Regions from separate parts of the Nonomuraea sp. NPDC050783 genome, predicted to be linked through region 1. Evidence: riboswitches for the same ligand, from Rfam matches in the RefSeq annotation. Region 1 holds a riboswitch; each other region holds the start of a gene.

Region 1 (2,191 bases):
GTACCCGCTTCTCGATCAACCCGGCCGGGCCCCGCTGGAGCTCCGTCGGGCAGGCGTTCGCCGGCGCGGCCCGCGCCGCCGGGTACGAGACCGGCACCGGTGCCAGGATCACCGTCAGCGGCCTGTCCGCGCTGTCCGCGGCCGAGCTGAACCACGGCCAGACGCTGCTCGACGTGGCCACGCCCCTCGCCCGGCTGGCCGGCGACGTCGAGGTCGTGGTGGTGCCCGACGACTCCCGGTTCAAGGACTTCGGCGACTTCGCCGCCCACCTGCTGGCCCGCCCGGACGGCACGCTGCTGGCCGGCGGCCCGCAGGGCGCCCCCGACCACCTGCTGTTCGGTCTGATCGCCAAGGGCATCGGCGCCGACACCCGGCAGGTCGACTACACCGGCTACCCCAGCGGCCAGGAGGCGGTGGCCGCGCTGCTGTCCGGCAAGGCCGTGGCCGCCGCCGGCGTGCTGGCCGACTGGGGCGAGAGCATCGGCAGGGGCCGGGTGCGGGCCCTGGCCGTCTCCTGCGCCCACCGCGTGCCCGAGGTGGACGCGCCGACGCTGCTGGAGTCCGGCGTGCGGGTGGACTTCGCCGACTGGGCGGCCGCCTTCGGCCCGGACGGCATGCCGGAGGAGGGCCGCGAGGCGGCCGTGCGGATGTGCGAGGAGGTGACCTCCTCGACCGGCTGGCTGGCCGCCTGCCGGGCCGCCGGATGGGTCTCGATCCCGCTCGGCGGCGACGACTTCCGGCTCTGGCTGGCCTCGGAGGTCGAGCGCACCCGGGCCGTCCTGAGCGACCTGGGGCTGCTCGACTCGGTTAGAGCCACAACCTGTTGGGGTAGTTGCGGGAATGGCCACTAGATGTAGGATCCTGCTCGTCGCTGGTTCGCCCCTCGGGGCGGAGTGAAAGGGAACCCGGTGCGATTCCGGGGCTGCCCCGCAGCGGTGAGCGGGAACGACCGCCGTCATGAGCACTGGAGCGATCCGGGAAGCGACGGCCAGTAGGAGCCGACGAGGCGCGCCCGCGAGCCCGAAGACCTGCCCGCGGCGTTGACTGTCCAAGGCCTCGAGGGAGGGCCGGGGGAGCGATGCGGCGTGCCCGCCTGCTTTCCGCGTGCCCTCCTGCCTGAGGAATGAGCTCGCGAGGAGAGCACGTGACGCAGATCGCCGAGGTTGGCCCGCGCCCGAACGCCGGGAACGCCGGGAACGCTGGTAATGCCGGGAACACTGGTAATGCCGGGAAGGCCGCCGAGCGCCGGCTGGCCATCGAGGAGGCCGCCGCCCGGGTGATCGTCGATCCGGCCAACTCCCGGGTCGCCGCCCGGCTGCTGGCCGAGGAGATCGCCGAGGAGGCGGCCGGCCACGGGGTGCGCTCGTTCTCCGAGTCGGTGGCCGCCACCCACGCGGCCGGGCTGGTGCAGGACCGGCTGGCCGCCTTCGCCGCCGCGCACGCCGCCGAGCTGGACGCCCTGATCGACGACGCGGCCGATGACCGTTTCGAGTATTTCGGTCTGCGCACCGTCTACGATCGTTACCTGCTGCGCCACCCCGAGACCCGGGCGGTGCTGGAGCGGCCGCAGCACTTCCTGCTCCGGGTGGCCTGCGGCCTGGCCGAGAGCGTGGCCGAGGCCGCCGAGCTGTACCGGCTCATGTCCACGCTGTCGTACCTGCCCAGCTCGCCCACGCTGTTCAACTCCGGCGCGCGCCGCCCGCAGCTCTCCTCGTGCTTCCTGCTCGACTCGCCGCGCGACGAGCTGGAGGGCATCTACGAGCGCTACGGCCAGGTCGCCCGCCTGTCGAAGTACGCCGGCGGCATCGGCATCTCCTGGACCCGGGTCCGCTCGCGCGGCTCCCTCATTCGCGGCACCAACGGCCACTCCAACGGCATCGTCCCGTGGCTGCGCACCCTGGACGCCTCCGTGGCCGCGGTCAACCAGGGCGGCCGGCGCAAGGGCGCGGCCTGCGTCTACCTGGAGACCTGGCACGCCGACATCGAGGAGTTCCTGGAGCTGCGCGACAACACCGGCGAGGACGCCCGCCGCACCCACAACCTCAACCTGGCCAACTGGGTGCCCGACGAGTTCATGCGCCGGGTCGAGGCGGACGAGATGTGGTCGCTGTTCGACCCGAAGGAGACGCCCGACCTCACCGACCTGTACGGGGACGCCTTCACGGCCGCCTACCGGGCCCACGAGGCCGCC
Region 2 (2,191 bases), on a different contig from region 1:
AACATCACCACCAGCCGCCGCTCGGCGGGCGGCGTGTGCCGCAGCAGGCCGTGGCGCACGGCGATGCCCGCCACCCGGGCGGCCCGTTCCGGGTCGGCGACGTAGACGGTCAGCCCGTCCTGGTCGATCTCCTTGAACGAGAACGGCACCGTGATGACGCGCCCGTCGAACTCCGGGATCGCCACCTGCGAGGCGGCGTCCAGCGGCGACAGGCCGTCGTCGTTCTCCTCCCACGCCCGGCGGGAGGTGGTCAGGCAGAGACCCTGGAGGATCGGCACGTCCAGCTCGGCCAGCGCGCCGACGTCCCATGCCTCGTCGTCGCCGCCCGCGCCGGCGGTCGCGGGGCGCGAGCCGCCGGCCGCCAGCACGGTGACGACGAGCACGTCCGCCGTGCGCAGCGTGTCCAGCAGCTCCGGCTCGGCCGCGCGCAGGGACGAGCAGAAGACCGGCAGCGCCTGCCCGCCCGCGTCCTCGACGGCGGCGCACAGCGCCTCGACGAACGCGGTGTTGCCCGCCATGTGGTGCGCCCGGTAGTAGAGCACCCCGACCACCGGACCGCCGGTGGACCGGGCCGCGCGCTCCAGCCTTCCCCAGGTCGGTGCCGGGGCGGGCGGCTCGAACCCGTGGCCGGTCAGCAGGACCGTGTCCGACAGGAACGCGTGCAGCTGCGCCAGGTTGGCCGGCCCGCCGTGCGCCAGGTACGCGTGCGCCTCGGCGCACACCCCGCCGCTCACCGTGGACAGCTCCATCAGCTCGGCGTCGGGCGCCTGCTCGCCGCCCAGTACTACCACCGGGCGCGGCCCGGCCAGCAGCGCGTCGAGCCCTTCCTCCCAGGCCCGGCGCCCGCCGAGCAGGCGCACCACGACGAGGTCGCTCCCCGCCACCAGGTCAGGGACGTCGTCGGCCGTCAGCCGGGCGGGGTTGCCCAGCCGGTAGGCCGCGCCGCTGGCGCGCGCGCTCAGCAGGTCGGTGTCGGACGTGGAGAGCAGCAGGACGGTACGGCTGTCGCCAGGCACGGCGCATTCCTCCCTCGGGGTCCTCGCCCCGGTCGCGGGTGACGCGACGGCAGGAGTCTCCTGGCTCCCGGATCGACGCTCACCCCGGCCTTCCCGCCCGTCGCCGGGCAGTGGCCTCGTGGTGGGGTTCGCTCCCCGGTCACAGTGGCGGGACCGCGCCGGTTTCGCACCGGCTTCCTCCCTTTGCCATCGCCTATGGCGAAGCTTACGGCAGGAGCGACCCGTCCCAGAAGTGGCGTTACGATCCCTTCGTGCCCGTAGGTGAATTTCCCGGACGTACGCGTCCCGATGCCTGTCCGGGGGCGCTGCAGGTGCACGAGGCCGCCGACGGCCCGCTGGCCCGCGTGCGCCTGCCCGGCGGCGCGGTGTCGGCCGCGCAGCTCCACGTGCTCGCCGCCGGCGCGGCCGAGCTGGGGGCGGGGGTGATCGAGCTGACGTCGCGGGCGAACGTCCAGGTGCGGGGCCTGCGCTCGCCGGAGGTCTTCGCGGGGCGGATCGCCGCGGCCGGGCTGCTGCCGTCGCCCGCGCACGAACGGGTCCGCAACATCGTGGCCTCGCCGCTGGGCGGGCGCGGGGCGGAGGGGCTGCCGGACGTGTCGGCGATGGCCGACGCCCTCGACCGGGCCCTGTGCGCCCGGCCACGGCTGGCCGCCCTGCCGGGGCGCTTCCTGTTCGCCCTGGACGACGGCACGGGGGACGTCGCGGGACTCGGCGCGGACGTCACGTACGTCGCGACCGGCTCCCAGGACGGCGGGCTGCGGGACGGCCTGCGAGGCGGGCCCCAGGACGGGCTGTCGGCCGAGTCCCAGGACGGGCTGCTGAGCGGCCCTCAGGACGGGCGGCTGCTGCTCGCCGGGACGGACACCGGGCTGGCCGCCGGGCCGGGCGCGGCGGTCCCGCTCATGATCGCCGCCGCCGAGGCGTTCCTCGACGAGCGCCCCGCCGCCGGCCCGCGCGCCTGGCGCATCCGCGAGCTGGACGACGGCCCGGCCAGGATCGCCGCCCGCCTCCGCACCGGCGCCCCCACCCGGCAGCAGCCCCCGGCCCCCCACTCACCCGGCCCTGATCCCCACCCGACAGCTCCTGGGAGCGGCACGGGCAGCGGCACAGGCGGCAGCGCGGGGGGCAGCACGAGCGGCGGGACGGGCGGCGGCACGGGGCGGTCGCCCGGGGGG
Region 3 (2,191 bases), on a different contig from region 1:
CCCAGGGCGACGGCGGTCCGCCGGGCGGCCCTGACGGGCGCCACCCACGCCGGGGACGCGGCCGGGCCCAGCGCGGCCGCCCTGGCCAGGCTCGCCGCGTCGGCGTCCTCGTCGCCGGGGAAGCACGCGGCCCGCATGCCCGGCGTCGTGGCGTGCCGGACGAACAGCACCCGCTCAGCCCGGCACGGCGACCCGCGCCGGAGCCGCCGCGCGCCGCGCCGCCCGGTCGCTCACCCAGCCGAACAGCACGCCGAACGCCGCCCAGAAGACGAGCTGCGTGCCGAGCGAGGCGAGCCTGAACTGCCACAGCAGCGTGGCGGGGAAGCCGTCGGGCACCTCGTTCACCGCCGGCAGCAGCCACCACGCGGCGGCCACCGGCACGAGGAAGGCGGCCACCGCCGCCGTCCAGCGCGCCCAGGCGTCCCCGGTGGTGACCCGGCGGGCCGTGCCCACGGCGATCGCCGTCGCCGCCAGCCCGACGAGGATCATCACCACGTAGAGCAGGGTGCGGCCGTTGATGGTCTCCGGGTCGCCCACCGCCGGTGGGTTGGCCGGATATTTCACGAAAGGCACGAGGATGACCGCGGCGAACGCCGTCCCGGCGGCGGCCAGCGCCAGCCGCCCGTCGGACCGCGGGCCGACCCGCCCGCGCAGGCCCGCGAACACCAGCGCGAACACCCCGCCCACGGCGAGGCCGTAGAGCCCGGTGGCCAGGAAAAGCCCGGCCTTCTGCACCGGCCTGCCGATCGCGGCCTCCTCACCGTGGTCGTGCCCGGCCTGCCCGGCCTGCCCGGTGTGGTCGTGTGCCGGTTGCCCGGCGTGGTCGTGCGCGGGCCGGCCGGCGGCCTGCTCGGGCGCCGCGGCCCGGGCGGCCGCCTCCTCCAGGGCGATCGCGTCGTCCACGCGAGGCTCCCCGAAGGCGAAGGCGAAGGCGCCCGCGACCAGCCCGGCCAGCAGGCCCAGGAGCAGGCCCCTGGCCAGGAGAGTGCGTACCACCCCGCCCCCTAGTGGCAGGGCACGCCGAGCAGGTGCCGCCCGTCGTGCATCAGCTCGTGCAGGAACGCGCCCGTCTGGGAGATGGCGCCGTTGTCCATCAGGACCAGGTACGCCACGAGCAACAGCACAGGCACGGCCAGCAGCAGCCAGGGGCGCAGGCGCGGAAAGGGAATGGACGACGGGCTGGACAACCCGCTCATAGAGCCTCCTCAGGGTGACGCGTCCCATGTCGCGAGGTCACGGTCGCCAAGCGACCTGGCTCCCGGGATCAACGTCCCGGATACAGTGGCGCGTCCGCACCGGCATCTCACCGGATTTCCCTTGGACAACCGTGAAATCTACCGGAATGTATCCGTTCCTCCCGTTCCCGTCAATGCACCCCTCCGCCGGGCGGGACGGGAGCGGGGAGGTGGCGGCGCCCGCCTGGCCCCGCGGACCAAGCTGCGGCCGGGCGGGCGCCGCCGGCGTGGGGGTGCGTCAGACGCCGCGGGCGGCGTCGTAACGGGCGATCACATCGGTCCAGTCGATCAGGCCCCACAGTTTCTCCACGTAGTCCGGGCGGACGTTGCGGTACTGCAGGTAGTAGGCGTGCTCCCAGGCGTCGAAGACGAGCAGCGGGGTGGTGTTCATACCGACGTTGCCGTGGTGGTCGTAGACCTGCTCGACGACCAGGCGGCGGCCCAGCGGCTCCCACGCCAGCACGCCCCAGCCGGAGCCCTGCACGGTGCTGGTGGCGGTGGTGAGCTGCTTCCTGAAAGCCTCGAAGGAGCCGAAGTGCTCGTCGATGGCCGCGCCCAGGTCGCCGTCGGGGCGGTCGCCGCCGTCGGGGGACAGGTTCTGCCAGAAGATCGTGTGCAGCACGTGGCCCGACAGGTTGAACGCGAACGTCTTCTCCAGCCCGACCAGCCCGCCGAACTCGCCCTTGTCCCGCGCCTCGGCCAGCCGCTCCAGGGTGTCGTTGGCGCCCTTGACGTAGGCGGCGTGGTGCTTGGCGTGGTGCAGCTCCAGGATCTCGCCGGTGATGGCGGGTTCGAGCGCGGCGTAGTCGTACGGCATGTCAGGAAGGGTGTACTGGCCCATGATGTCCGTCCTCCGAACTCATAATTGCATATGACTTGCAACAACAATAGACCTGCAATTAGCGGAAGAGGCGCGCATCGGCCGTATGGGCCGGGCGGAGGGTGTTCGGGGCTTT

What was found. A riboswitch is a leader RNA that binds a small molecule or an ion and turns the genes downstream of it on or off. The one in region 1 is predicted to bind cobalamin.
Region 2: another riboswitch for cobalamin. It lies ahead of cobN (cobaltochelatase subunit CobN); the one in region 1 lies ahead of AB0H75_RS11900 (ribonucleoside-diphosphate reductase subunit alpha).
Region 3: another riboswitch for cobalamin. It lies ahead of AB0H75_RS31450 (CbtB-domain containing protein); the one in region 1 lies ahead of AB0H75_RS11900 (ribonucleoside-diphosphate reductase subunit alpha).

The regions. Positions count from the first base shown of each region.
Region 1 covers NZ_JBFAHK010000004.1:101,521-103,711, reverse strand. Annotated here, with positions in the region: gene AB0H75_RS11905 (tripartite tricarboxylate transporter substrate-binding protein) at 1-851, shown strand, start outside; cobalamin riboswitch at 856-1,051, shown strand; gene AB0H75_RS11900 (ribonucleoside-diphosphate reductase subunit alpha) at 1,145-2,191, shown strand, end outside.
Region 2 covers NZ_JBFAHK010000013.1:259,726-261,916, forward strand. Annotated here, with positions in the region: gene cobN (cobaltochelatase subunit CobN) at 1-1,016, opposite strand, end outside; cobalamin riboswitch at 1,070-1,229, opposite strand; gene cobG (precorrin-3B synthase) at 1,268-2,191, shown strand, end outside.
Region 3 covers NZ_JBFAHK010000013.1:250,285-252,475, reverse strand. Annotated here, with positions in the region: gene AB0H75_RS31460 (histidine phosphatase family protein) at 1-170, opposite strand, end outside; gene AB0H75_RS31455 (CbtA family protein) at 175-996, opposite strand; gene AB0H75_RS31450 (CbtB-domain containing protein) at 1,005-1,196, opposite strand; cobalamin riboswitch at 1,228-1,357, opposite strand; gene AB0H75_RS31445 (superoxide dismutase) at 1,474-2,076, opposite strand.